One region of the Lacticaseibacillus rhamnosus genome, then DNA from elsewhere that is predicted to be linked to it. Evidence: a T-box and tRNA genes for the amino acid it is inferred to sense, from the RefSeq annotation. Region 1 holds a T-box; the other holds one or more tRNA genes.

Region 1 (14,825 bases):
GTACGAAAATGGTGGCGCCTGTGATCACCGCACTGCCCGCCATTTTAGGCTCGGCCACATCGGTTCCAACCGTGAAGGCTTTACTATTGACGAACCGATCGATAAAGTCAAAGTTCTGTTCAAAGATTGGTTTCAAAGCAGGATCCGTCAATTTAACGAGAATATCGACTTTGGTCTTAAGCGGAGCGCCGGCCTCTTTACGGATTCCGCGAACGCCGCGGATGAGCGCAATGATCGCATCCATTGCACTGGTAGCGTCAGCATTTTCAAAGGCAGTGTTTGCCACTGGATAGCTCGCCGTCACAATTGATTTGCCCGTATGCGGTAACGCCAACCATAGTTTTTCCGTCACAAACGGCATCACTGGGTGCAATAGCCGTAAAATCTGATCCAGTGCATAAGCAAGGTTGACGCGCTTGGCTGCTTTGGCCTGCTCATCATCGCCGTAAAGCACTTCCTTACTCATTTCAACGTACCAGTCCGCGAAAACATTCCAGGTGAAGTTATACAGGGTTCGACCCATTTCACCAAATTCAAACCGCGCCGACAAATCCATTACCTGCTTGATGGTTTCGTTCAATTGCGCAAAAAGCCATTTGTCGGACAAATCAAAGGTACTTGGATCTGGCTGTTGCGGCGTATCCAAGTCGCCTAGGTTCATCATCACAAATCGGGAAATGTTCCAAATCTTATTGATGAAATTCCAAGCTGCTTCAACCTGTTTATAGCTAAACCGTGTATCCTGTCCCGGTTTATTACCGGTAATCAGGAACCACCGCAAGGCATCGGCGCCGTATTTTTCAATCACATCCATCGGGTCAATCCCATTACCCAGTGACTTACTCATCTTCCGGCCTTGTTCATCACGCATTAACCCGTGAATCAAGGTGTACTGGAACGGCCGTTGATGGGTAAAATGCAACCCTTGGAAAATCATCCGCGCAACCCAGAATGGAATGATATCATAGCCGGTCACTAAGGTATCTGTTGGGTAATAACGCTTGTAATCCGGCGCATCGGTATTCGGCCACCCCATCGTGGAAAATGGCCACAACGCACTTGAAAACCAGGTATCCAACACGTCAGGATCCTGCTTCCAGTTTTCAATGTCTTTAGGTGCTTCCATCCCGACATAGGTTTCGCCGGTCTGCTTGTTGTACCAAGCCGGAATCTGATGACCCCACCACAGCTGCCGTGAAATAACCCAGTCATGAATATTTTCCATCCACTGCAAATAGGTATGTTCAAACCGCTCAGGAACAAATGTCACTTTCTTGTCCGGTTCTTGCTGCGCTTTGATTGCCGCTTCAGCTAATGGTTTCATCTTGACAAACCATTGTGTTGACAACCGTGCTTCAACTTGAACGCCGGTACGTTCGCTATGGCCGACACTGTGCACAATCGGTTCAACTTTAAGCAATAAACCGGCCTTATCCAAATCAGCCACCATGGCTTTACGGGCTTCAAAGCGATCCATTCCTTGATATTTGCCGGCATTTTCGTTCATCGTGCCATCGTCATTCATAGTGTTAATTCGTTTCAAATCATGACGATTGCCCACCTGAAAGTCGTTAGGGTCATGGGCTGGCGTGATTTTAACCGCCCCAGTTCCAAACTCAGGGTCAACGTAAGCATCTTCAATGATTGGAATTTTGCGATTGGCTAATGGCAAAATAAGTTCCTTGCCCACCATATCTTTATACCGTTCATCGCCTGGGTGAACGGCCACCGCAGTATCACCCATCATGGTTTCCGGACGCGTCGTTGCAATCTCAATGTAGCCGCTACCGTCCGCGAATGGATATTTTACATGGTAAAAAGCACCTTTATCGTCTTTATGAATGACTTCAATATCCGATAGTGCCGTGCGCGCTTGCGGATCCCAGTTAACGATATATTCGCCACGGTAAATCAAACCCTGGTTATAAAGGTCAACAAACACCCGTCGAACCGCTTGATTCAGGCCCTTATCCAAAGTAAAACGTTCCCGACTATAATCCAGTGACAAGCCCATTTTGGCCCATTGTCCATGAATCGTCTTGGCAAATTCGTCCTTCCATTCCCAGACTTTCTGGACAAACTTTTCACGGCCTAAGTCATAGCGGCTGATGCCTTCTTTGCGCAACTTTGCCTCAACTTTAGCCTGCGTGGCGATTCCGGCATGATCCATCCCTGGCAGCCACAAGGTATCAAACCCCTGCATACGCTTTTGGCGGATCACGATGTCTTGAAGCGTGGTATCCCATGCATGCCCCATGTGTAACTTACCGGTGACATTTGGCGGCGGAATCACGATTGAATACGGCTTAGCCTTCTTATCACCACTTGGTTTGAAGACATCTTCATCAAGCCATTCCTGATACCGGCCTTCCTCGACTGCTTTATGATCATACTTTGGTGCTAACGTTTCATCACTCACTGGCTCCACCTCACAAAATTTTTTCGTCCATCCGGTTTCTAGAATTGGCACGCGCCGATGCATCACACGCACGCCAACCCGGAAGCTGGGTCGCGCCGTGCGTATACACAAAAAAACGCCCTAATATCGATTATTAGGACGAGTCTACTCGCGGTACCACCTAAATTGGGAATCAATCCCCACTTGGTTCAGGATAACGGCTGTCACCGGCCGTTCCCTACTCACTTCAGGACGGCAGCTCACAAGCTACAATCACGGTCTTCTTTCGAGATTCACACCAACCATCCCGTCGCTGGAAAAAAAGAACGCAACCCTCTTGATCATTGCATTAGCTGCATTATAACCCGTGATCATGACAGGGTCAATGTGAGGTGAGCGTGAACCGGCGCGGTTAGAAGTCGGAGTGTAAGTGGCCTTGGTCTTGATGGCCCGGGCTTGGCCATTGCGACCAAGGTCCTTACACGCAGACTTCTGCGCCGGTGAACGCGTTATGGGCGTAAAGGCGGACTTGTGGCCTTGGTCGTGATGGCCCGGGTCTGGCCATTGCGACCAAGGTCCTTACATGCAGGTCCCTGCGCCGGGGAGCGCGTTATGGGCGTAAAAGCGGATTTGTGCCCAAGATCTTTATATGCAAATTTCTGGGCAGCTGAACGCCTTATAACGAGCGTGATCCAGCGCGTCAAGTAACGCTAGCGCAACGGTTCCGTCACCTGTCGCGAAACCTGTTTTTGATGATCAACAAACAATAACGCCTGTAGCTCACTCGTAAGATCAATATAGCGAATCGTGGTTGTCGGTTTTGCCGGGACCGGCTTAGGGGCAAAGGTTAAAATAGCGGTTATGCCATTAGCCTCAAGTTGGTTAATAACGCTGGTCTGGGCGGAACTCGGCACACAGACAATGGCAGTATGCATCCCCGGGCGAATATTTTTGGCTAAAGTTGTGAGATCAAAAATCGGCACCCCGGCAATTGTCGTCCCAATGAGCTGCGGATCCGTGTCGAATCCCACCACAATGGTCAGATCCGGATTCCGGCGAAAATTATTGGTCAACAACGCCCGTCCGAGGTTGCCACACCCCACCAGTAACATCTGTTCTTCCGAGTGCACTTCTAATAACTCGCCAAACACCTGTGCAAGTAAATCAACCGAATAGCCATAGCCGCTGCGCCCTAAATCGCCAAAATTGGAGAAGTCCCGCCGAATGGTTGCTGGCGCGATATGAACCAGCTTACTTAGCCGATCAGACCGAACCCGCTTAACCCCCGTCTGTTGCAAATCTTTGACGGTTCGATAATAAACCGGGATTCGCTTAATCGTTGCTTGTGATAACGCTTGTTTACTGACGACCACCATCAACACCTCCGCACATGTTTGTTACCATTTTCACATATTAAGTTTAACAAATTGCGCGCTCTTTTACCACTGTTTTTACTGACCCATTTTATATTAACGATCTTTTCAAACCAGGAATTAAGCACAATGCGTCTTCTGCAGGTGACAACCATTTTTCGGGCAACCATGATGGCATTCGCTCCAGCAGCTTATTAATATCGCGAAATCTTGTGAATTATTTCTTTTTTAAGATCATTCGCCGACTTTTAACGCTAAACTAAAAAAGCGGTAGTTACCGATAAGCAAATAACTTATCAGCAACTACCGCTTTTATTCAATTTTTAAAGCAATTCTGCGATAACATCCTGATCCTGATTCAGGAACTGATCAGATGACTTGATCTCCTGAACCTTGATTCCGGCCAACGCGCGCGCCATCAAACCATCGACATCAAGTTTGCTTTCGTAATACCGTGCGCGATCCGTCTTTGGTTTGGTTTTAGGCGACGGCGGGGCAAAAATAGTACAACAGTCTTCAAACGGCATGATCGATAAATCATACGTGTCGATCTTTTCTGCTTCGGCAATGATCTCATTCTTATCCATGGTCGCAACCGGACGAATAATCGGCATCGTGGTGACATCATTGATTGCAGCCATTGATTCCAGCGTCTGCGAAGCCACCTGGCCGACTGACTCACCATTAAAGATAGCCAGATCGCCACGTTGTTTGGCAATCGCTTCGGTTAGTCGCAACATCATTCGGCGTTGCACGGTCATCAGATAACCTTCCGGAACCGTTGCTTTGACTGCCTCCTGAATCTCGGTAAATGGTACTTCAATAAAGTAAATCCGGCCAACATAAGGGGTCAGCTTGGCCGTGAGCTGTTTAGCCTTATTCAGCGCCTGTTGACTGGTGTAAGGTGGGCTGAAAAAGTGCACCATTTCAATGTCCACGCCACGTTTTAACGCATAGTAACCCGCAACCGGCGAATCAATCCCGCCACTAAGCATCAAGGCCGCGCGCCCTGCTGTTCCAACCGGCAATCCGCCAGCACCTTGAATTGTTTTAGTGGATAAATAAATTGCTTCACGACGGACTTCAACTCGCAAAATCATATCAGGATGATGCATTTTGACAACTAAGTCCGGCCGCTTATCCGTCAAGAAATCGCCTAAATCAAGATTCATAGCATTGGTATCCAAGGCAAAGTCATGATCGCTCCGCCGCGTATTAACCTTATAGCTAATGCCGTGCGGTGCCGTTTCATTCATCAGCTGCAACGCAACCTCGTGGACTTTTGCCATATCCTTTTCTACGGCAATACTTGGTGAAAAATTCTGGATGCCGAATACCTGTGACAGTCGTGCCATCACCTGATCACTAGGCTCGCCATTCAATTCAATGTGCATCCGATCACGTTTAGGCCGAATGGTGAGGTTGGGGAATTCATGCAGCGCTCGTGTAACGTTACCGTTCAAACGACCGATAAACGCTTGCCGATTTTTTCCCTTGGTCGAAAGCTCGCCGTAACGAACCATAATTTCTGAATATTGCATCTTAAAATCCTTTCATGTAGGCGGTAACCGATCCAATGAAAACCGGTGATGCGTCAAAACAAGTTGGCAGTATTAGTCGCTATGACTGACACCCGGCCACTCCTCGCACTGGAAATGGCTGATGCTCGTTTAGACGGTCGCTTTATCAAGCTTGGCAAACTTTGCATAAATCGTATCAAACGCTGCATTAAACGCATCCGCTTCATCCAAAGTATTAGCTTCATCCAAACTCACCCGAATCGCGGAAGTGGCAATTTTCGGGTCCGTATGCATGGCGGCCAAGGTACTGCTTTCCGTGCCTTTCTTACTTGAGCAGGCACTAGTTGTGGAAATGTAAATCTGATGATCCTCAAACACATGAACAATCGTTTCGCCGCGGACACCAGCAATGGCAAAACATAAAACATGTGGGGCAAAATCCGGTGTTAACTGACTAAACATCGTCACCTTGGGCTTTTGGCTGACATGATCAAAAATCCGCTTGCGAACTGCTTGCTGCCGAGCCACGTTAGCATCTTCATTAGCCAAAAGTAAGCGCAGCGACTTGGCCATTGCCGCAATCGCCGGAACATTTTCCGTGCCTGAGCGCCAATCATGTTCCTGACCGCCACCGGTTAGCAACGGATCAAGCATGCGACCCTCTTTGGCATAGATAAAGCCGGTACCGCGGGGAGCATGAAACTTATGACCGGAAAAACTGAGAAAATCAATCCGCGGGTCTTGCAACGCTGCATCCAAGCCCTTACCAACGGCTTGTACGGCATCGACATGAAAATGAATATTCGGATAATTATCCAACACCCGCGCGGCCTGAACAATCGGCTGCATACTGCCAATTTCATTATTAACCGCCATAATCGACACCAAAATCGTATCTTTGCGAATAGCCGCTTTCAAATCGTCAATATGAATAAAACCGCGCCGATCAACCGGCAAATAAGTCACTTCAAATCCCAGTTTCTCTAGCTGTTTCATCGTATTGATCACAGCCGGATGCTCGATACTGGTCGTAATCAGATGACGGCCAAATTCGCGCTTAGCCATGGCAGTGCCTTTAATCACCCAGTTATCGCCTTCCGTTCCACCGCTCGTAAAATAAATCTCGTCCGGCTTCGCACCGATTAATTTAGCAATCTGGGCTCGCGAACTTTGCAAAACCTCATTTGCTTTAGTTCCCAGAGCATGCAAACTGCTAGGATTCCCAAAAAAATCCGTGCTGACCTTGTTATAAGTCGCCAACGCATCAGGCGAAATCTTCGTCGTTGCACTATTATCAAAATAAATCATCAGCCGGCCCCTTCCGTTAATTCGACTGGATTGAATTATAGACAAAAAGTTAGTAAGTTTCAAGAGCGTGAGCCAGCCCGGTTAGAAACCGAAGCATAAGTGGCCTTGAGCGTGATGACCGGGCTTTGGTCATTGCGCTCAAGGTCCTTATGTGCAGGTTTCTGGGCTGGCGAACGCGTTTAAGCAAGAGAGTGAACCGGCGCGGGTAGAAGTCGGAGTGTAAGTGGCCTTGAGCGTGATGGCCCGGTCTTGGCCATTGCGCTCGAGGTCCTTACACGCAGACTTCTGCGCCGGTGAACGCGTTTCGGAGACGTATATACCCTACTGAATGATTATTAACCATTTAAGTCTGCAATTTTCCCTGCAGATCCCTGCACCATATCACAACCTCTACCCCAAACCAAAAGCCAGCCCCAACCCAAGCTGGCTTTCCAATCACGCAAATCAATATAATGAAGCTTTCTTCCGCGCAAGATAAGCATCTTCAACTTTCTTGTAGCTGCCCTGCTCCGTCTGCTCCAACGCGGTCGCCAACGTATCGGCAGCCTGCTGATAGTCAAATTGCATATACAGTTCGGTCGCATGCTTAACCGCGTCTGCTACCGGCTTAACCGTTATTTTGTAACGGTTGGCATATTGCATCAATTCTTCGGTTAATCCGGCCGCATCAATTAAGGCACTGGTTGTTTTCTTTAAATCATCAATATCACTGGCAATCTTAATCAGAAACTTGGCAATCGCATCCATGTTAATTTTAACCTGATCCAAATCGTGATTAAGCTGATCAATTTCGGCAGTAACATGTTTAACCTTATCCACATAGTCTTGCGGCAACCCCGGCAAGTGATGGCGGACGATTTCATGCTTAATATTCCGCATATCGAGTTCAAAACTCTCTGCTTGTTTATTAGCGATGATCTCGCCTTTTTTCAAACCTGCCACGTCTTGGTTAATCTGGACCTGTTGCTTTTCAATCGCCGTTAACTGTTCTTTGGTTTCATCAAACCGCGCAATCACGTCCGAGTACACGGCCTCGCCTGCTTCAATCGCATCGGTATCCTTCGTGTAATTTGCGTCAATCGCATCTAACTGCATTTTTAAATTTTTAGCGGTTTTGATTTCATGATGATTCAGCGTATAGCTTTGGTTCAGATGATCCAATTCTGCCTGCAATTCCCGATTTTGGCGCAGTGCATGATCGATGAAGCGCCGCAAATCAGGGGACGCAACATCCACCCGTTTCTTGGCCTGCATCTCTTTTTCCATAATGGCGTACATTTTATCGATTTCAGCTTCGATTTCCGCATTGGCTGCCTCTGTTGCCTCCACATCAATCGATTTAAGAGCCGCATTGGCATCCTTCATCTTGGCCTCGACATCCGCAACCATCCCCGGAATATCATCGGTGAACACATAATGGGCGGTGGTGAGTTGCCGGTAACCGTGCTGAATTTCGTTAATTTGTCCAGGAAACTCGTTGACCTGCTCGTTTACCAGTGGTGGTAATTCCTTAACCTGCTTCTTCAAAACCCGCATCTGCTCGGCTAACTGTTTAATTTCTGCCTTTGCCGCCTGATGATCGCCATCATTATTGATCTGGTCAATTTTTTGAAAAAGCTGCGCCAATTGCTGCAACTGTTGCTCCAATGCTGGCTGAGCATCACCGAAGACAAAACTCTTGGCAAGAATCGTCTTGCGTGAAACCTGGTAATCATCTCGCAATTGCAACATTTTACTACGGTTATCTGCTTCGTCGTGCCGAATGTCTTGTAGTGCCTGGCTAATCAGTTCGTATTGGCGCTGAGCCGTCTCGATTTTATCTTCCAGCACCTTAGCAATTTTCGATGCCCGATCTAAACGGAAGCGTTTAACCTGGTCTTCGAGATCAAGCAGAATTTTTTGCAGCTCAGCTAGATCATGGTCGTTTAATTGATCAAACGCCCGCTCCCACTTGCCAAAGGTTGCCAGACTGTCACCGGTCAGCTTCAGTTGCTCAATGCTGCGAATCTGACTCGAGAGCGCACCAATATCAATCGCTTCGACTTTTTCGTCTAAGTCTTTGATACGCGTTTGAAAATAATGCTGCAGCCACCAGACACTGCCAGCAGCCACAATTATAATCGCAACAATAATGAAGAACCAGATCATCCCTACACCCTCTGCTTTACCGATTATCTTTCTAATTGCATTTTGCCTACTTACCGGCTAAAATGCCGTTAAGTGTTAAAAACGATAACATCCTAGCTACCAGTATCGCAAAAAAAGCCCGCAGTTAAAAGGCCTAGATGCTGCTTTTCATAAATTCCTAAAAGGACTGATCAAATGACAACCCTTGATCCTATTATTATCGATCAACTTGATGGCCTACTTACAGGCGAAACCAACCCCATCACCGTACTTGCCAATGCCAGTGCACTGCTAAATGACAGCATCTCCGAGCTCAACTGGGCTGGTTTCTACCTTTATAATGGCAAAACCGGACAACTCGACCTCGGCCCTTTCCAAGGCAAAGTTGCCTGCATGCACATTCAACCGGGCAAAGGGGTCGTTGGGACCAGCTATCAGCAAAATAGCGTGATTCGCGTTGCTAACGTCCATGAATTTGCCGGTCACATCGCTTGCGATTCAGCCAGCAACGCCGAAATCGTCGTACCGATCAACGTTAATGGCGAAACCGTTGCCATCATGGACATTGACTCCCCGAAACTCAACCGTTTTAGCGAAAATGATGAACAGATCCTGACACAGTTCGGTCAAACACTCGCCAGTCACCTTGACACCGCCGCGCTAAACACGGTATACTAGCTCGCGTGTAAAATAATGCAGCAGCGGCCGGCATGGTCGGCTCCAGTCCTGCCTCGGCATCACGCCGATGACAGTAGTAACCGCGGCTGCGAAGGTGAACCTTTGCAGGACTGCCCGTGTGCTAAAGCCGCAATTCGTTATTTTACTCCAAATAAAAACTTGGAGGAATACTCATATGTCTCGTTATACAGGTCCTCGCTGGAAGCAAAGCCGTCGTCTCGGCTTGTCCCTTTCCGGCACTGGTAAAGAATTAGCTCGTCGTCCTTATGCACCCGGTGATCACGGTGCCAACAACCGCCGTAAGATTTCCGAATACGGTCAGCAACTGCGTGAAAAGCAGAAGCTGCGTTGGATGTACGGTTTAAACGAACGCCAATTCCAGAACTTGTTCCTGCGCGCTGGTAAGATCAAAGAAGGTACCCATGGTGATAACTTCATGATCCTGCTTGAAACCCGTTTAGATAACTTGGTTTTCCGTTTGGGCTTGGCTTCCAGCCGTCCTCAAGCGCGCCAACTTGTCAACCACGGCCACATCACAGTTGATGGCAAGCGCCTTGATATTCCTTCCTATGAAGTACAGCCTGGCCAAGTGATCGGTCTTCGCGAACGCTCACAAAACCTCGCTGTTGTCAATGAAGCTATCGAGAACACGGTTTCCCGTCCAGCTTACGTAACCTTTGACGACAATAAGAAGGAAGGTTCCCTTGTTCGCTTACCAGAACGTGGCGAACTCGAACCAGAAGTTGACGAATCACTGGTTGTTGAATACTATAACCAGAAACTTTAATACTTTTGTCAACAAATACTGTTACATCGGTGTTTGTTGCGATCTATTGCGTGCAGTTTCGTGCACTCAGTTCAGTAGGTCAAATAATTGTCGAACACGTCCGTCTTGGGCGTGTTTTTTTCGGGCATTAACGTGATGTAATATTCTAGCTCAATGCTCAAGCGGCACAACCTAATTGTTGCTGTCTTAACTTTACGACTATTTTTGTGATGAATCTAAACTGCAACAAGGATTTAGCCCAATTTTGATGCCGCCAAAAAAGGTTGCTTGAAGTATTTTCTTTCTCCGTTCTTCCCATTTTCTTTTTCACACCTTTTAAAATTTACGGTCAGATAAAAAAAGTTTATACTCATAAGTAAACGCTTTAACTTGAGCGTTTAGTTTTATTTCTTTTTTTGGGGGGAAGGTAATGAATCTTGAAAAGTATACGGAAAAGATGATCAGCTTTTTACCAAAGCAACTGTTCAACAAAGATCCGATGCTTAGTAAAGTTTTGCGCGACTTCACAGCCGCCGAGGACTCAGGCGGTGGCTATTTATATTACTACCTATCAGAACAAGTCCCTGCCGCGTTAGCAGCATTGGCTGCTCTACGCACACTATTGTCAAACATAGCCGATCGCCAAGTCCTTTACCCAGAGAAAATCAAATCCGGGACCCCTCTAGTATATGCGGAAACAAGTTATACTTTTATCGGCGTAGAAAAACTTAATGGCCATGACGTCTGCAAAATGGCCTCAGATTCTGATGGACTGCTATTGACGATCCCACGAGAGATTTTCTTATCCTCAGTCAGCCTTGCAAAATCGGTTTCCTCAAGGAAAACTACCGACACAAGAGCAAAAGTAGCTGCTCTTTTTCACATTTCTCACTTCAGCCGAACGGATGAATCTAACATTGTAATTTTGACCGACAAGGTAGTCATTGATCGCCTTGAAAAGATGAACTTTAGAATTGAAGGAAGAGCCCTTAGCTTCGGTGCTGTTGTGCCAAGCGAATATTACCCTGCAGGTGGAAAGACAAAGCATCTAAAAGGTACGACGAAAACGATGGTTCCCATGGTTACCTTCGTTTCAAAACTTCAGACCCTAAATACCCTTCTCCACGAACGAATCAGCAAACGTTTCACGCTCTACATGATAGGCGATACTTGGTGGAAGTACTCGAACAAGGACATGTTGGCCAATGTCCGTGATTTTATCACCAGACACTCGATAGAGACGCACATTCTCTCCATGCTTAGTTCCGCCGTGTCGACCGCTGGTGCAACTTTCATGAATGCGTCGGATACTCTGTACAGTTGGCTGACAGCAGATGAGTTCAAGACGAGGACTATTTCTGCAAACTTTATTCAGACTGATGCCACAATCGACGCAGAATCGACCGAAATTACCGAATTCTTGGCAAGTATTAGAGATCAACAACTCTTCGATCTCGAGAGAAGTTTGCGACGTTTTCAGCAAACACTGTTTTCTTCGGTGATTTCAAATTCCCAAAGTGTTGCTCAAGCGTTCCAATTGGTGAAAGATGAGCTGCAACTTCAAAATATTGTCGCTGAAGATACTGCAAAAGATCTTTTGCAACATCTTACTCGGTTGGTTAATGGAAACTATGCTGTTCAGTTAGATAATCTTCTTGCCGGTTTAATTATTGATAATCAGACCGTCATTTTAACTCACTCAGTATTAGCCGGAGAGATGAGAACGAATTATAACCTTCGAAAGAAAAAAGCTCATGTGATTGAGTATGGCGAGCCCATTCAATCAATCGACAGGCGTTATGTCCCCGAACGCCTGATTATGATCGTTCCACAGATCTCAGAGCGCCGTCGCTGGATGTATTCTGGCATCGCCCGAGAAGTCACAATTGTCGCACCAAAGGACTTCGCACGTCAGCTGGCCACTTCTCTTTCCAATGACCTTTTTTTTCTAAAACAAGTCCTTCAGACTGATCAACTCGTCGATGTCGATTATGATTCCGCTTTTGTAAACAGTATTTCTAACTTGAGAAACTCTTTAACATGCAAATCGGAAAAAGAAGACTCTGAATTGACTCCCGAAGAAGACTCCGATTCTTTAGAGCGAGAAGAATCCATTTTGAATGATGAAACAAAAGAACAACTTTCAAAAACTTCGCCAACGGCCACGCAGGACAACCATGTCATAGCCAAGTACCGGTTGGCTTTTCTGGAAAATAAAAGGGCGAAAATGTTTGTCACTCCTTCTGCAACCATCCTCACGCGTGACAACGAGGGCATTCTTCGTCACAAGCCAATTGCTGATTTCAAACCCATGGATGAAGTTGCCTATGTCCAGCGCATAGAAAATGAGCGATGGTACCAAAATGACTTTGCAAAGCTCTTCGATAGCACTGAAAGCTTAGCTAAATTATTCGAAAATCATCCAGACCATCAAAAAGACTTCGAATGGAAACAAGTGTTCATCAAATACGTTCGCTCTAATCACTTGACACCCAACGACCTTGTACAGAAATTCCTACGATACGGTCTCGATCACACTCAGGGATATTTCCGGTACTGGTCTCAGCCGAATAGCGTTAAGTTTGTTCCTCAAGATCTGGAGTTCATCCGCATCATCGGACAGCTCACCAATAATCTCGACATCGAAGAAAACGCAGAAACGTATCGGCAATCGAGCGTTACGGTTCGTGACTGGTATCAAGATCAACGACAACAAGCACTTGATCGCATTGAAGGCCAAAAGCTCGACATGACTGACACACCCATTAGCTTTATGACAATTGCCACTATCACACCAGTATCCGAGTACTTACCTAGATACAGAACGAACAGATTACTAGAAGATTGACACGGAGGTAAAATATGACAGATAGAATTTCAAAGTCAAAGCAAGAAGCCATTCGCAGTCGCTATCTGAATTCGATCACTGCCAAAATATTAGGACCAGGGTCTGAACATTTCGTCTCAGATTCAAGCGTCGAAATCATCTCCGAGCCTCCCCGCAATCGTTACATTACTGGTATCCTTTATCCGAAAGTAGCAAGCAAAGCAACAGATGGCGTTTCCGGAGATGACCAAGATGTCGACTTTGATGCCGAAAGCGAGCCTATCGTTGTCGATAACACTTTCAAGCCGAGTTCCATTGGCTTATCGTTTTACTGCTTGAAAACTTCCACCTTGGATTTCACGATTAACACATCGGTTTATGACACAACTGTCAATCCTTGGATTGATTTACCAACGGATCTTCTTGAGTCGATTTTAAACATTGTAACTGATGCTCAAGCAACCGAACCAATTTTGAAAATTTCTGATGACCAAAAACAAATTGCATATGCTGATAGCTATGCTCAAAAGCCGATAAGTCTCCAAAAACAGCTTAGAAACTTACTTGATCAGCTTAAAGAAAAACCGGAAATGAAAGACGCCACTGCGTTTCTTTATCGGCTTTACAATCTCAATTACCGCTCGGAAAAATCTAAGAAGGCAAAACCCCAAATTTATCAGCGTCGTCCGATTTCCACCAAGGTCACTTTAGATTTGACAAAGCCAAGATTCACTACAGAAATTATGAAATCCGGCAAACCACTGGGATTATCGATTTTTGCGAAGGTACGAGAACTTCCCCTTTCTGACAACAAAGGGGAAGTTTGCTCCGTCACGTTGGTCGTCCAGAATACTTCAAAGTCGACGATTTTTTTCCAAACCCAAGTCATCCTGAATGCAACGCGCTCACTCAAGTTCTATGCTTCCGAGGATGTCATGGATACTCACCTAGACCAGCTTAGTAAAGAAGATCAAAAAATTCGCTTTGAGTACCGCAACAAGAAAACCTTCGCTATCGGGCACGGTATTTCGGTTGGCTGGTTACCGCAAGCTGGCGAAGTTCAATCCATATTCACAGAGTATATCCCAACCTATGAACTCTCACCCATGTCTTTTGATTTGGAGGGGCTTAGTAAGGACATACTCCGCCCGGACAGTTACCTTTTTGAGGTTCCTAAAGAGACACAAATACAATCCTTGACCAAGTTTGCTGCGAAATACGACGCATGGATTGCTAAACGTGAGCTACAGGTACCTGAGATCAAAATGGAGAACCCATGTTACGCCGAGATTGCTAATAGCAACCTTCGAGACTGTCGAATCTGCAGCAACCGCATACACCAAGGTATTGAGGTCCTGCGTAAGGACCCAGCTGCTCTGCTCGCCTTCGATCTAGCTAACGAGGCTATCTTACTGCAAAGAAGTAAAAACCTCGAACGGAAGATGCAATGTTTTCGGTCTCGCACCTATGAAAATCTGGAAGACGACCCAAACACGAGTTTTGCTTGGCGCCCTTTTCAACTGGCCTTTATACTCACAACGATTGATTCACTGATAAATGAAAGAAGCGACTTCCGTGACGTTTTAGATTTGATTTGGATAAGCACTGGCGGTGGCAAAACTGAGGCATACTTGTGTGCCATTGCGTTGGTGGTTCTCTATCAGCGTCTCGGCGACGCTGATGCTAAAGGTGTCACAGTTATCATGCGCTATACATTGCGTTTGTTGACCGCACAACAATTTCAACGTGCCTCTTCAATGATCTGCGCTCTTGAATTCTTGCGTCAGCATCGTGACGATCTGGGTATCAACGAAATTAGTGTTGGTTT
Region 2 (14,825 bases), 440 kb from region 1:
TGCGAAAATTTTAGAAAAACATCAATAAATATCGTCTTCGATTTCCGGATGGGAGTGGGCAAGGCGACTGGCAGCAGCGGCAGCCATTGCCCCGACGATATCATCAAGAAAAGTGTGGATGATCCCCGGCTCGTGGGCATTGAGCTTGGCCAGAATTCCTGGCTTAATCCGATCAATATAGCCGTAATTAGTAAAACCAATTGATCCATAAACATTGACGATTGAAAAGGCCAACACCTCATCGACCCCATAAAGCCCTTCATCTTCTGCAATGATCTTCTGTAAAGGCTCCTCAAGACTGTTTGCTTCAGCAGCCTTATCTAAAGCGATGCCAGTCATCACGGCATTTTGAACCTCCCGTTTACGCAAAACAATGCGAACGTTTTGCGTGGCTTCTTCGATCGTCAATTTAGGAATGAAACGTTCCTGTAAGAACATGACAAGTTCACCAATATCACTGAGTTGCACACCGCGCTCGTGTAATAACTGGATCGTGCGTTCATACAATTTCTCTTCATTTGTCATTTTTCGCTTCTCCATTCAAAGTGGGCGTTGGCCAGTGTGCTTAGCAGTCGGTACTGGCGAACACATTAGCGTCATTAGGTTGAGCTGGCTGGTTTTATCGATAAAGTTGGGTACTGTGCAAAGCTTGACGGCGTTCCGGGTAAAGCCGACTGAGCGCTTCGTTAATGGCAGTCGGTGCCTCACCAAAGCCGCTGGCAATCAATGGCAACTTTCCGGCATAACTGACGGCATCACCAATCGCAAAAATTCCGGGTCGGCTGGTTTGCATCTGTGAATCAACCAGGATGCCATTACGATCGGTTTTGAACTGCCATGCTTGAAGATGCCGTTTGTCAGTAACAAAGCCATAATTAACCAGCAATTTGTCGACTGTTAAGGTGGGCTGGTCCTCACCACGAACTTCTTTTAAGCGTACAGCCAGGCGCTTATTTTCGTGCGTGACGGCTTCGATTAAATACGGGGTTTCGATCGTCACACTACTTTTTTCAAGTGCAGCCACACTTGCCTCAAGTCCGCGAAATTTGGAGCGGCGATGAATTAAAGTAACATGCCGGGCAATCGGCTCCAGCGCCAAAGCCCAATCAATGGCAGAATCGCCGCCGCCAGCGATGGCAACTTCCTGATCGCGAAAAGTCTCCAGATCTTGAACAAAATAAAAAAGTTGCTGACCTTCTAAAGCGGGGTCATAATCAACGGCTAATTTACGCGGCGTGAAGGCACCGCCACCAGTCGCAACAATGACCGTTTTAGTGTGGAAATCTCCTTGGCTCGTATGCAAAACAAAAGTACCATCATCAGCCTCGTCAATGGTCTGAACTTCAGTAGCTGTTTTGACGTCCGGCTTAAAATGCATCAGCTGAGTTTTCAGTTGAGCGACTAAATCCTTACCGCTGACATGGGGGAAGCCGCCGATATCATAAAGAATCTTGGCCGGATATAAATTTCCGGTTTGACCACCGAGTTCGTCAAGACTTTCTAATAATAAGACATCTGCTTGACGTAACCCGGCATAAAAAGCGGCGAACATGCCGACCGGGCCGCCGCCAATCACAGTGATTTCATATACATGCTGCACTGACATTTGCAATGCTCCGTTTCGATAAATAATATGACGTTCATACCCTACCATATTTTGCTAATGGTTACCAAGGTGACAGTAGTCTGGCAAGCCTGTTTAACAAGATATCACCATTGAATGGTTCATTGACTAAGGGAGTGCACAAAGCAAATGACATTTACTTTGCCCATATTGATGATGCTGGTATACTACGCCTAGTGTTAGAAATACGAATGAGACAAATGAAGGAGACTGATTATGGACTATCCACAACTAGAACTTGCAGAATTCAAAGGACCAAAAGCAATTTTTGAAACCAGCGAAGGACATTTTGAGATTGCACTATTTCCAAAACAGGCTCCTAAAACCGTTGATAACTTCATCGGCTTAGCTAAAAAAGGGTACTACGATGGCCTGATTTTTCACCGCATCATTGCCGATTTTATGATTCAAGGCGGCGACCCGACAGGCACGGGAATGGGCGGCGAAAGCCTGTGGGGCAAACCCTTTGAAGATGAATTTTCAAATCAACTATTTAATCTAAAAGGTGCTTTGTCAATGGCCAACGCGGGTCCTAACACCAACGGCAGTCAATTTTTCATCGTCACGAATAGGCATCTGGATCCGAGCATGAAGGCACAATTAAGCGAAGCCGGATTTCCCGAACCGATTATCAAAGCCTATGAACAAGGCGGCACACCGTGGTTAGATCATCGCCACACCGTTTTTGGTCAAGTGTTATCAGGACTATCGGTTGTGGAGAAAATCGGTCAAGTCAAAACCGGTGCCAACGATAAGCCGGTTGAGCCGGTGACGATCGATCGGTTGACAATTCAAGACTAATATTGGTTGCCGCTGATTTTTAGGGTATACTCAAAGAGAAATCCAATGAAATGAAGTGTCAGAATGGAATATCGCATAGGAGATATCTTGACTGGCAAAGTGACAGGGGTCCAACCATATGGGGCGTTTGTCATGCTGGATGAGCACACACAAGGTTTAGTGCACATTTCAGAATGCCAGCACGGTTATGTCAAGGACACCAGCGATATTTTTAACGTCGGCCAGCGAGTTGAAGTTGTGATCTTGGACATCGACGAATATACCAAAAAAATTAGTTTATCCTTGCGTGCGTTGCAAGCGCCGCCTCGGTTAGGTAAGAAGCGGCGTCGCAAACATTACTGGACCAGTCGTAAATTTCACACCGGCTTTGCACCGATTGCCGCTCATTTAGATGGGTGGGTCGCTGAAGCACTTGAACACTTAGATGGAGAAACCACTCATAAATGAGCGGTTTTTTCTTTACGCTTCATCAGCAGTGCAGGCAAATGAGGCGGGCATAGATTGCTCTGGCTTAATTAAATGGCATTAGGCTGTTCATGGTAATGAAGTTAGGGTATTGCGAGAATGTGGTCAGCCAGTTTGCAAGGTTGATGCAGCGAATTTTTAGAATTTGACATTAACGTGGCAATTTTGGGTTCACGATACGATCTTTAGCATTTTGAGGAGATGCACGCTGCCTTAGAGCTTAGTGTAAGGGAATCATGGGTTGATGCAGGGCGCTAATTGTCGTTGTGGCAAATGGAAAACGGAATGCCCCACAGTCGTTCGCAAGTGTCATCAAACGTTTTAGTGAACTTTTAACACGTCCTCCCACCAATTGTTCGCAAAATATGCGAATTTTTATGCATTTTAATTGCTAACGTTCGTTGTTTTTCGGAATTGGAATTTATTTTGATTTATGTCAATTTTTTGTTGACTAGTTCGCGCAAGTGCTGGTATGATACTTGTTGTTGTCAAAACAAAGACGTCGTTCCTTGACGGATGAACTGATGAGATAAAGTTGATGAATCAGCAGGATGTGCATCATTTTCAATAAATTGAATAAATATTCAATTTAAAAAGTTGTTGACATGATATGCTGATCATGATAATCTATCAAAGTTGTCTTTTGACAAAGTAGTCCTTTGAAAACTGAACAAAGTTTCGTTTAAATGTGCAGGGTCCTTGATACTTCGGTATCGAGGCAAAAAGTAACATTTGCGAAGTCAATTCGCTAGAACAACAAATCGAGCTATTCGAACAGCTCATATTTATATGAGAGTTTGATCCTGGCTCAGGATGAACGCTGGCGGCGTGCCTAATACATGCAAGTCGAACGAGTTCTGATTATTGAAAGGTGCTTGCATCTTGATTTAATTTTGAACGAGTGGCGGACGGGTGAGTAACACGTGGGTAACCTGCCCTTAAGTGGGGGATAACATTTGGAAACAGATGCTAATACCGCATAAATCCAAGAACCGCATGGTTCTTGGCTGAAAGATGGCGCAAGCTATCGCTTTTGGATGGACCCGCGGCGTATTAGCTAGTTGGTGAGGTAACGGCTCACCAAGGCAATGATACGTAGCCGAACTGAGAGGTTGATCGGCCACATTGGGACTGAGACACGGCCCAAACTCCTACGGGAGGCAGCAGTAGGGAATCTTCCACAATGGACGCAAGTCTGATGGAGCAACGCCGCGTGAGTGAAGAAGGCTTTCGGGTCGTAAAACTCTGTTGTTGGAGAAGAATGGTCGGCAGAGTAACTGTTGTCGGCGTGACGGTATCCAACCAGAAAGCCACGGCTAACTACGTGCCAGCAGCCGCGGTAATACGTAGGTGGCAAGCGTTATCCGGATTTATTGGGCGTAAAGCGAGCGCAGGCGGTTTTTTAAGTCTGATGTGAAAGCCCTCGGCTTAACCGAGGAAGTGCATCGGAAACTGGGAAACTTGAGTGCAGAAGAGGACAGTGGAACTCCATGTGTAGCGGTGAAATGCGTAGATATATGGAAGAACACCAGTGGCGAAGGCGGCTGTCTGGTCTGTAACTGACGCTGAGGCTCGAAAGCATGGGTAGCGAACAGGATTAGATACCCTGGTAGTCCATGCCGTAAACGATGAATGCTAGGTGTTGGAGGGTTTCCGCCCTTCAGTGCCGCAGCTAACGCATTAAGCATTCCGCCTGGGGAGTACGACCGCAAGGTTGAAACTCAAAGGAATTGACGGGGGCCCGCACAAGCGGTGGAGCATGTGGTTTAATTCGAAGCAACGCGAAGAACCTTACCAGGTCTTGACATCTTTTGATCACCTGAGAGATCAGGTTTCCCCTTCGGGGGCAAAATGACAGGTGGTGCATGGTTGTCGTCAGCTCGTGTCGTGAGATGTTGGGTTAAGTCCCGCAACGAGCGCAACCCTTATGACTAGTTGCCAGCATTTAGTTGGGCACTCTAGTAAGACTGCCGGTGACAAACCGGAGGAAGGTGGGGATGACGTCAAATCATCATGCCCCTTATGACCTGGGCTACACACGTGCTACAATGGATGGTACAACGAGTTGCGAGACCGCGAGGTCAAGCTAATCTCTTAAAGCCATTCTCAGTTCGGACTGTAGGCTGCAACTCGCCTACACGAAGTCGGAATCGCTAGTAATCGCGGATCAGCACGCCGCGGTGAATACGTTCCCGGGCCTTGTACACACCGCCCGTCACACCATGAGAGTTTGTAACACCCGAAGCCGGTGGCGTAACCCTTTTAGGGAGCGAGCCGTCTAAGGTGGGACAAATGATTAGGGTGAAGTCGTAACAAGGTAGCCGTAGGAGAACCTGCGGCTGGATCACCTCCTTTCTAAGGAAACAGACTGAAAGTCTGACGGAAACCTGCACACACGAAACTTTGTTTAGTTTTGAGGGGATTACCCTCAAGCACCCTAGCGGGTGCGACTTTGTTCTTTGAAAACTGGATATCATTGTTGTAAATGTTTTAAATTGCCGAGAACACAGCGTATTTGTATGAGTTTCTAATAATAGAAATTCGCATCGCATAACCGCTGACGCAAGTCAGTACAGGTTAAGTTACAAAGGGCGCACGGTGGATGCCTTGGCACTAGGAGCCGATGAAGGACGGAACTAATACCGATATGCTTCGGGGAGCTATAAGTAAGCTTTGATCCGGAGATTTCCGAATGGGGGAACCCAGTACACATCAGTGTATTGCCTGCAAGTGAATACATAGCTTGTTGGCGGCAGACGCGGGGAACTGAAACATCTCAGTACCCGCAGGAAGAGAAAGAAAACTCGATTCCCATAGTAGCGGCGAGCGAAGCGGGAAGAGCCCAAACCGAGAAGCTTGCTTCTCGGGGTTGTAGGACTGGACATTGGAGTTACCAAAGTTCGACGTAGTCGAAGTCAGCTGGAAAGCTGCGCCATAGAAGGTGAAAGCCCTGTAAACGAAACGGCGGACTCTCCGTCCAGGATCCTGAGTACGGCGGAACACGTGAAATTCCGTCGGAATCCGGGAGGACCATCTCCCAAGGCTAAATACTCCCTAGTGACCGATAGTGAACCAGTACCGTGAGGGAAAGGTGAAAAGCACCCCGGAAGGGGAGTGAAACAGTTCCTGAAACCGTGTGCCTACAATTAGTCAAAGCCCGTTAACGGGTAATGGCGTGCCTTTTGTAGAATGAACCGGCGAGTTACGTTTGCCTGCGAGGTTAAGATGAAAAGTCGGAGCCGGAGCGAAAGCGAGTCTGAACAGGGCGCTTCAGTAGGTAGATGTAGACCCGAAACCAAGTGACCTACCCATGACCAGGTTGAAGGTGTGGTGAAACACACTGGAGGACCGAACCCATGTATGTTGAAAAATGCTGGGATGAGTTGTGGGTAGCGGTGAAATTCCAAACGAACTTGGAGATAGCTGGTTCTCTCCGAAATAGCTTTAGGGTTAGCCTCGGAGGATGGATCATGGAGGTAGAGCACTGTTTGAACTAGGGGCCCGTCAAGGGTTACTGAATTCAGATAAACTCCGAATACCATTGATCTTACTCCGGGAGTCAGACAGTGAGCGATAAGGTCCATTGTCGAAAGGGGAACAGCCCAGATCACCAGTTAAGGTCCCTAAATTTATGCTAAGTGGAAAAGGATGTGGCGTTGCACAGACAACTAGGATGTTGGCTCAGAAGCAGCCACCATTTAAAGAGTGCGTAATAGCTCACTAGTCGAGTGGCACTGCGCCGAAAATATACCGGGGCTAAGCATAATACCGAAACTGTGGGTGCACCCGTCAGGGTGCGCGGTAGGAGAGCGTTCTAAGGGCGTTGAAGGTCGATCGTGAGGACGGCTGGAGCGCTTAGAAGTGAGAATGCCGGCATGAGTAGCGAAAGATCAGTGAGAATCTGATCCACCGTATGACTAAGGTTTCCTGGGGAAGGCTCGTCCTCCCAGGGTTAGTCGGGATCTAAGGCGAGGCCGCAAGGCGTAGTCGATGACAAGCAGGTTGAGATTCCTGCACTAGTTTATTTTGTTTAAGCGATGGAGGGACGCAGGAGGCTAAGGAAAGCGCACGGCTGGAAAAGTGCGTCCAAGCAGTAAGTCCGGTAGCGAGTGAAATGCTTGCCGCCTTAAGGACAAGCTGTGATGGGGAGCGAAATTAAAGTAGCGAAGTTCCTGATGTCACACTGCCAAGAAAAGCTTCTAGTGAGAAATAAACTACCCGTACCGCAAACCGACACAGGTAGTCGAGGAGAGTATCCTCAGGTGAGCGAGCGAACTCTCGTTAAGGAACTCGGCAAAATGACCCCGTAACTTCGGAAGAAGGGGTGCTGACCGCAAGGTCAGCCGCAGTGAATAGGCCCAAACAACTGTTTATCAAAAACACAGGTCTCTGCTAAATCGTAAGATGATGTATAGGGGCTGACGCCTGCCCGGTGCTGGAAGGTTAAGAGGATGAGTTAGCGCAAGCGAAGCCCAGAATTGAAGCCCCAGTAAACGGCGGCCGTAACTATAACGGTCCTAAGGTAGCGAAATTCCTTGTCGGGTAAGTTCCGACCCGCACGAAAGGCGTAATGATTTGGGCACTGTCTCAACGAGAGACTCGGTGAAATTATAGTACCCGTGAAGATGCGGGTTACCCGCGACAGGACGGAAAGACCCCATGGAGCTTTACTGTAGCTTGATATTGAGTGTTGGTACCGCTTGTACAGGATAGGTAGGAGCCGTAGAGATCGGAACGCTAGTTTCGATGGAGGCATTGGTGGGATACTACCCTAGCTGTATGAACACTCTAACCCGCGTCACTGATCGTGGCGGGAGACAGTGTCAGGTAGGCAGTTTGACTGGGGCGGTCGCCTCCTAAAATGTAACGGAGGCGCCCAAAGGTTCCCTCAGAATGGTTGGAAATCATTCGCAGAGTGTAAAGGTAGAAGGGAGCTTGACTGCGAGACTGACAAGTCGAGCAGGGACGAAAGTCGGGCTTAGTGATCCGGTGGTTCCGTATGGAAGGGCCATCGCTCAACGGATAAAAGCTACCCTGGGGATAACAGGCTTATCTCCCCCAAGAGTCCACATCGACGGGGAGGTTTGGCACCTCGATGTCGGCTCATCGCATCCTGGGGCTGTAGTCGGTCCCAAGGGTTGGGCTGTTCGCCCATTAAAGCGGTACGCGAGCTGGGTTCAGAACGTCGTGAGACAGTTCGGTCCCTATCCGTCGCGGGCGCAGGAAATTTGAGAGGAGCTGTCCTTAGTACGAGAGGACCGGGATGGACGTTCCGCTGGTGTACCAGTTGTGCCGCCAGGCGCATCGCTGGGTAGCTATGAACGGAAGGGATAAACGCTGAAAGCATCTAAGTGTGAAGCCCCCCTCGAGATGAGATTTCCCATTCCTATATGGAAGTAAGACCCCTGAAAGATGATCAGGTAGATAGGCTGGAAGTGGAAGTGCAGCGATGCATGGAGCGGACCAGTACTAATCGGTCGAGGACTTAACCAAGTAAAGCGCCAACTGGCGCTAAGCCAGCGCGCGTTTCGATGAAATACGTTAAGTTCCGGCAAAAACAACAACAATGATAGCCAGTTTTGAGAGCGCAAAGTTCTCATAAGTGTGGTGGCGATAGCAAGAAGGATACACCTGTTCCCATGCCGAACACAGAAGTTAAGCTTCTTCACGCCGAGAGTAGTTGGTGGGAAACTGCCTGCGAGGGTAGGAAGCTGCCACGCTTACATATGGAGGATTAGCTCAGTTGGGAGAGCGTCTGCCTTACAAGCAGAGGGTCACAGGTTCGAGCCCTGTATCCTCCATTGAGCCGTTAGCTCAGTTGGTAGAGCAACTGACTTTTAATCAGTGGGTCGACAGTTCGAGCCTGTCACGGCTCAGAGAATTATTGGTTTTAATTGACGGCTCAAGTCGATATTTTTGCCGACTTAGCTCAGTTGGTAGAGCATCTGTCTTGTAAACAGGGGGTCGAAGGTTCGAATCCTTTAGTCGGCATGGCACCAATAATTTGATAAGCATTTTGTTTCATGCGGAAGTAGTTCAGTGGTAGAACATCACCTTGCCATGGTGGGGGTCGCGGGTTCGAATCCCGTCTTCCGCTTTCCAAGCACAGTGCCGAGGGTGTGCTTGGTCGAAAAGTTCCTCGGCATTATCATGATTTGCACCCATAGCGCAACTGGATAGAGTGTCTGACTACGAATCAGAAGGTTGTAGGTTCGACTCCTACTGGGTGCATTTAACGGGAAATAGCTCAGCTTGGTAGAGCACCTGGTTTGGGACCAGGGGGTCGCAGGTTCGAATCCTGTTTTCCCGATTGGACGCTTAGTCCATATGTTTTTCTCGCGGTGTAGCTCAGCTGGCTAGAGCGTCCGGTTCATACCCGGGAGGTCGAGGGTTCGATCCCCCCCGCCGCGATTGAGCTTGGACCTTTAGCTCAGTTGGTTAGAGCAGGCGGCTCATAACCGCCCGGTCGTAGGTTCGAGCCCTACAAGGTCCATCTTTACAGGCGGGCCACTGTTCGGTATAATCAGTTTGTTACTGTTATCGCGGGATGGAGCAGTTCGGTAGCTCGTCGGGCTCATAACCCGAAGGTCGCAGGTTCAAATCCTGCTCCCGCAATTAATATGGTTCCATGGTCTAGTTGGTTAGGACGCCTGCCTGTCACGCAGGAGATCACGGGTTCGAGTCCCGTTGGGACCGTTTGCGGCTCGGTAGCTCAGTCGGTAGAGCAATGCATTGAAGCTGCATGTGTCGGCAGTTCGATTCTGTCCCGCGCCATATTCATAATCATCCTTATGCGGGTGTAGTTTAGTGGTAAAACCACAGCCTTCCAAGCTGTTGTCGCGAGTTCGATTCTCGTCACCCGCTGCGGTTATGATATTGGGCCTATAGCTCAGTTGGTTAGAGCGCACGCTTGATAAGCGTGAGGTCGGTGGTTCAAGTCCACCTAGGCCCATTGCACCACTTAATTTTATATACACATGGAGAAGTACTCAAGTGGCTGAAGAGGCGCCCCTGCTAAGGGTGTAGACCGGGAAACTGGTGCGAGGGTTCAAATCCCTCCTTCTCCGTTGTGGCCCGTTGGTCAAGTGGTTAAGACACCGCCCTTTCACGGCGGTAACATGGGTTCAAATCCCGTACGGGTCATGGTTAAATGGAGAATTACCCAAGTCTGGCTGAAGGGAACGGTCTTGAAAACCGTCAGGTGGATGTCAATCCACGCGAGGGTTCGAATCCCTCATTCTCCTTTATAATTATCGCGGGATGGAGCAGTTCGGTAGCTCGTCGGGCTCATAACCCGAAGGTCGCAGGTTCAAATCCTGCTCCCGCAATTAATATGGTTCCATGGTCTAGTTGGTTAGGACGCCTGCCTGTCACGCAGGAGATCACGGGTTCGAGTCCCGTTGGGACCGTCCCTCTCGATTTGAGAGGAACAAATTCTATAAAAAGATTCAAATGGCTCGGTAGCTCAGTCGGTAGAGCAATGCATTGAAGCTGCATGTGTCGGCGGTTCGATTCCGTCCCGCGCCATTATGGAGGAGTAGCGAAGAGGCTAAACGCGGCGGACTGTAAATCCGCTCCTTCGGGTTCATAGGTTCGAATCCTATCTCCTCCATTCATAGGGATATAGTTTAATGGTAGAACTACGGTCTCCAAAACCGTCAGTGTGGGTTCAACTCCTACTATCCCTGCTTTATAATGGCGGTATTGGTGAAGCGGTTAACACACCGGTTTGTGGCACCGGCATACGTGGGTTCGATCCCCACATACCGCCCTTTTATTGGGGTATAGCCAAGCGGTAAGGCAACGGACTTTGACTCCGTCATGCGCTGGTTCGAATCCAGCTACCCCAATTTCTCCAACTGCCATAGGAGAAATGCACTCAACTTGATGAATATGGCGGTGTAGCCAAGCGGTAAGGCATGGGTCTGCAAAACCTTGATCGTCGGTTCGATTCCGATCACCGCCTTATCTTGCGGCTAAACCCCAGCAAGACAGAGTGTTAGCTATCATTATTATGCCGGTGTGGCGGAATTGGCAGACGCGCGGGATTCAAAATCCCGTTCCAGCGATGGAGTATCGGTTCGACCCCGATCACCGGTAGCACGGCCCCCTAGAGGGGCTTTTTTAGTGCTCAGAAATGGCTTTAAATTGGGATTCTTGTTTTTTCTGGGCGCTTAAAAATCCCTGAAAAAAGATGCTTTTACCGACCACTTTTGCTTTTTGGGGGTATTTTGCTAAAAGTGGTCGGTTAGCTCGTAATTCCAAATGACGCTACTCCTCGTGTGTCAAGGTATTGAGAGCCTTTTGTTGGTCGGCAAAGTGGTCGCTGGCTATCACAAAACTTTAACGGTTTTCGCCGCTTGTCTTGGAGCCAACTTGTCTATCAGAGGTTTGTGGATTTTTAAAGTGATTTCGATGTTCTCATGTCTCGAGCGCCGAAACATGAATTAAATAGCCATACCCTTAACAGGCAAATACTACTGCGAGTGTGGCGAAGGGTATGGAACTTAGGCCAAGCATGTCTAAACGCATACTTGCACGACGGATTTCGCAGTTACGGCATCACCGTTAACTGCTTCCTCGTATAAACAACTGGCGAGTGGCCCAAGAAAGATAGATGGGAGTCGCTTTCGCTTAATTTGTCAGACGAGATAGATTGGGAGCCTTTGTATCAAGGACGAATCTTCCTTAATTGTATGCGGTGATACCAACAGATGGCGTTGAGAGAGAACTAAATCTGGCTTGCGTTTCCTTAGCACTCAAGTACAACAGATCGATTGCAATGCTTACAGCGAAAATTCAAGCAAAAAAATTGTCCCATGATTGCCGTGTCCAAGGCAATCATGGGACAATCTTGAACTGGCCTAAGAAGCTCACAGCTTGGGATTAATCTTCCCGTGTAAACTTAATAATCTTTGCTCGTGAGCGTTCTAAAGCACGACGGAAACGATTGCTTGTGGGCGTATCAAACGGATGCAAGACTGCCGTCTCAAACGCCTAATATTCCAGGGGTGACAGGTTTTCTAGAAGCTGAAAAAATTCAACACGCATGAGCAATCCGTCTTCGACTGAACGTATTGCTAGCCGTTCCTGCAAAGATTCGAGCGCACTCGCTTTGAATGGAATAGCGGTAGCATCAATCCGACGCTTATGGGCAAAGTGTCTGCGCAAGATTGAACGTAAGTGGGACTGTAACACCATTCGATAATACGGCCCAAATTGCGAGCCACTGCTGCCGTCATAACGCGCAACAGCTTTTATCATGGCAATTCTGGCCTCTTGCAACCAATCCTCATAGGAAAATTCTCTGAGGTTGTAGGGTTTTAAAACCTTTAAAACCAGAGGGCGGTATTGTTCGAATAGTTTACGGAAAGCTTCTGAATCGTTCACAGCTTCTCTTATCAAGCTCAGTTCTTCTTTTTTCATATATCCTCCTCCCCTGATCTACTAGCAAGATCATTCTACAATAAAACGTTTACAATTGAATAGGGAACAATTGTTCAGGTATAACTTTTTATACCAGGGCATGTATAAGAAATCGCAAAGAATCAGCTTTTCTGGGGCACAAAATTATTAACATTATTTTCTTATTTTTTCAATTAGAATCAAAGAATGCGTCCTGATCAAGTTGAATGACTGATTAGCGCGTGGACATCGTGATCCGGTTTAATTGGCACGTTTGGCTAAAATTGGTATGGTAAATAGCCTTTATATGATGCGACTGTCTGTACTTTAATATTGGGCTGAATGGTACCTGTGGAAATAAAGTTTAAAAAGCTGCCCGATGCGTAAGGAAGAGCTTTTGCGCTTGATTTAACGAGGTGAGTTATTTTACATACTCCGTAATCTGCGGTAACCTAATTAGGTCATTTTATAAGGAGGTTTCCAACTATTTCTTCAAAAACAAAAGACAACAAAATTGGTCTATTTCAGCTAGTCATGTTGGCACTTGGTTCGTTAATTGGATCGGGCTGGTTGTTTGGATCGTGGGAAGCGGCAGAAGTCGCCGGACCAGCGGCAATTTTTTCTTGGGTCATTGGCGGCGTCATTATCGGTGTCATTGCCTATAATTACGTGGAGTTAGGTACGATGTTTCCGGAATCAGGCGGAATGAGTAAATTTGCGCAGTATTCGCATGGCTCATTGGTTGGCTTTATAGCATCATGGGCTAACTGGATTTCTTTGGTGACATTATTGCCAATTGAAGCAGTTGCCGCAGTTCAGTATATGGCATCGTGGCCATGGAAGTGGGCTGGTTTTACCCACGGCTTTTTACATGCAGGGAGGATTACCCCACAAGGACTGTTAGTGGTCTTTGCGTTTATCATCATTTTTACGTTGCTTAATTACTGGTCAGTGACGTTGCTGACGCGCTTTACCAGTTTTATTTCCATTTTTAAAATTGGGGTACCGTTGTTGACGATCGTTTTGCTGGCCTTGTCGAGTTTTCACCCCGAAAATTATGGGCATTCGTTGGCAACCTTGATGCCTTATGGTAGTGCACCGATTTTTGCGGCGACTTCGGTTTCAGGGATTATCTTTTCTTTTAACGCTTTCCAGACTGTTATTAACATGGGAAGCGATGTGAAACGCCCGCAAAAGAATATTGGTCGCGGCATCGGGATTTCTTTGCTTATTAGCGGAATTATTTATATTCTGTTGCAAAGTGTCTTTATCACGACCATTTCTCCTGATATGCTTGCTGCCCATGGATGGAAAGGCCTGAACCTCAACTCGCCGTTTGCGGATTTGGCAATTTTGCTTGGTATTCACTGGCTGTCGGTTTTGCTGTATATGGATGCGTTTGTTTCGCCATTTGGGACTGGCGTTTCGTTTGTCGCTTCGTCCGGTCGTGCGCTTCAGGCGATGGTGGGCAACAATCACATTCCTAAGTTTATCGGTAAAATTGACGAAAAGTACGGAACTCCGCGTGTCGCGATGGTGGTCAATGCTGTCTTAAGTATGATTATGGTCTCTATTTTTCCATCGTGGGGGACGCTTGCCAGTGTTATTTCAACGGCTACGTTAATTGCTTATCTGACAGGACCGGTCACGGTGATCTCTTTGCGTGAAATGGCGCCTAATTTCAAGCGTCCGGTCAAATCAGCGATGTTGCGAGTAATGGCACCGTTGGCATTTGTGTTGACATCATTAGCGGCTTACTGGGCAAAATGGCCAACCACCGTTGAAGTCATTGGGGTTATCTTTTTAGGGATTCCGTTGTATCTGTTTTATGAATGGCGATCAGGTTGGCGCAGTACGTGGCAGCAGTTAAAAGCCTCGGCGTGGATGCTTGGTTACCTGGTCTTTCTCTCGGTAATTTCGCTGATTGGCAGTGCTGAGTTTAATGGGTTGAACTGGATCCATTATCCAATGGACTTTGTCGTCATTATACTTGGCGCGGTGGTCTTCTATTTTTGGGGGATCAACAGTCATATCATATCGAAGTACTTCCGTAAGGCCGCGCGTGTTAACGATAAAGTTAAAATGCCTGCAGCGGAAGACATCGAGCGTGACAAGTAACCCCAAAAGTGAAGATGTTAATATGTATTCATAAATGAATTAATAGATATTTCTTCAAAAAAGATAGGTTGTAAATGACTGATTGTCGGGATGTTTCGCAAGCGGCTGCTTAAAAATTTACGACTTTTGCCGGATGATGTTCATCTGATGGCAAGGTAAGATATTTTTAAAGGTTTGTGAGAAAATTGCATTTAGTCATGCCTATCTTTATACTTATACTAAACAAATGACGTCTGGAGGGGATCAGGTGAATATCGGGATTTTTACAGACAGCTATTTTCCGCAAGTCAGTGGTGTCGCGACGTCCATCAAGACCTTGAAGGACGATCTAGAACGTAAGGGTCATCAGGTTTATATTTTCACGACAACCGACCCACATGTGCCAGATGATGCGGTCGAACCGAACTTGTTC

What was found. The T-box of region 1 lies ahead of EL173_RS06585 (valine--tRNA ligase). A T-box ahead of a tRNA ligase gene usually reads a tRNA of that ligase, here a tRNA-Val.
Region 2: it encodes a tRNA-Val, which carries the amino acid that the T-box ahead of EL173_RS06585 (valine--tRNA ligase) is inferred to sense. The anticodon was not compared.

The regions. Positions count from the first base shown of each region.
Region 1 covers NZ_LR134331.1:1,252,830-1,267,654, reverse strand. Annotated here, with positions in the region: gene EL173_RS06585 (valine--tRNA ligase) at 1-2,419, opposite strand, end outside; T-box leader at 2,551-2,752, opposite strand; gene EL173_RS06575 (redox-sensing transcriptional repressor Rex) at 3,109-3,771, opposite strand; gene thiI (tRNA uracil 4-sulfurtransferase ThiI) at 4,095-5,312, opposite strand; gene EL173_RS06565 (cysteine desulfurase family protein) at 5,442-6,599, opposite strand; gene ezrA (septation ring formation regulator EzrA) at 7,044-8,747, opposite strand; gene EL173_RS06550 (GAF domain-containing protein) at 8,922-9,404, shown strand; gene rpsD (30S ribosomal protein S4) at 9,580-10,191, shown strand; gene EL173_RS06540 (hypothetical protein) at 10,601-13,018, shown strand; gene EL173_RS06535 (helicase-related protein) at 13,033-14,825, shown strand, end outside.
Region 2 covers NZ_LR134331.1:809,634-824,458, forward strand. Annotated here, with positions in the region: gene EL173_RS04050 (phosphatidylglycerophosphatase A family protein) at 22-525, opposite strand; gene EL173_RS04055 (NAD(P)/FAD-dependent oxidoreductase) at 620-1,606, opposite strand; gene EL173_RS04060 (peptidylprolyl isomerase) at 1,841-2,425, shown strand; gene EL173_RS04065 (CvfD/Ygs/GSP13 family RNA-binding post-transcriptional regulator) at 2,489-2,872, shown strand; rRNA gene EL173_RS04070 (16S ribosomal RNA) at 3,676-5,245, shown strand; rRNA gene EL173_RS04075 (23S ribosomal RNA) at 5,466-8,383, shown strand; rRNA gene rrf (5S ribosomal RNA) at 8,494-8,610, shown strand; tRNA gene EL173_RS04085 (tRNA-Val) at 8,619-8,691, shown strand; tRNA gene EL173_RS04090 (tRNA-Lys) at 8,694-8,766, shown strand; tRNA gene EL173_RS04095 (tRNA-Thr) at 8,809-8,881, shown strand; tRNA gene EL173_RS04100 (tRNA-Gly) at 8,916-8,987, shown strand; tRNA gene EL173_RS04105 (tRNA-Arg) at 9,048-9,121, shown strand; tRNA gene EL173_RS04110 (tRNA-Pro) at 9,127-9,200, shown strand; tRNA gene EL173_RS04115 (tRNA-Met) at 9,228-9,301, shown strand; tRNA gene EL173_RS04120 (tRNA-Ile) at 9,310-9,383, shown strand; tRNA gene EL173_RS04125 (tRNA-Met) at 9,432-9,505, shown strand; tRNA gene EL173_RS04130 (tRNA-Asp) at 9,513-9,586, shown strand; tRNA gene EL173_RS04135 (tRNA-Phe) at 9,592-9,664, shown strand; tRNA gene EL173_RS04140 (tRNA-Gly) at 9,684-9,754, shown strand; tRNA gene EL173_RS04145 (tRNA-Ile) at 9,769-9,842, shown strand; tRNA gene EL173_RS04150 (tRNA-Ser) at 9,870-9,957, shown strand; tRNA gene EL173_RS04155 (tRNA-Glu) at 9,962-10,033, shown strand; tRNA gene EL173_RS04160 (tRNA-Ser) at 10,043-10,134, shown strand; tRNA gene EL173_RS04165 (tRNA-Met) at 10,145-10,218, shown strand; tRNA gene EL173_RS04170 (tRNA-Asp) at 10,226-10,299, shown strand; tRNA gene EL173_RS04175 (tRNA-Phe) at 10,345-10,417, shown strand; tRNA gene EL173_RS04180 (tRNA-Tyr) at 10,422-10,502, shown strand; tRNA gene EL173_RS04185 (tRNA-Trp) at 10,508-10,578, shown strand; tRNA gene EL173_RS04190 (tRNA-His) at 10,589-10,661, shown strand; tRNA gene EL173_RS04195 (tRNA-Gln) at 10,669-10,740, shown strand; tRNA gene EL173_RS04200 (tRNA-Cys) at 10,786-10,856, shown strand; tRNA gene EL173_RS04205 (tRNA-Leu) at 10,907-10,990, shown strand; gene EL173_RS15075 (hypothetical protein) at 11,015-11,155, opposite strand; partial or broken gene EL173_RS04210 (sigma-70 family RNA polymerase sigma factor) at 11,777-12,316, opposite strand; gene EL173_RS04215 (APC family permease) at 12,809-14,413, shown strand; gene EL173_RS04220 (glycosyltransferase family 4 protein) at 14,661-14,825, shown strand, end outside.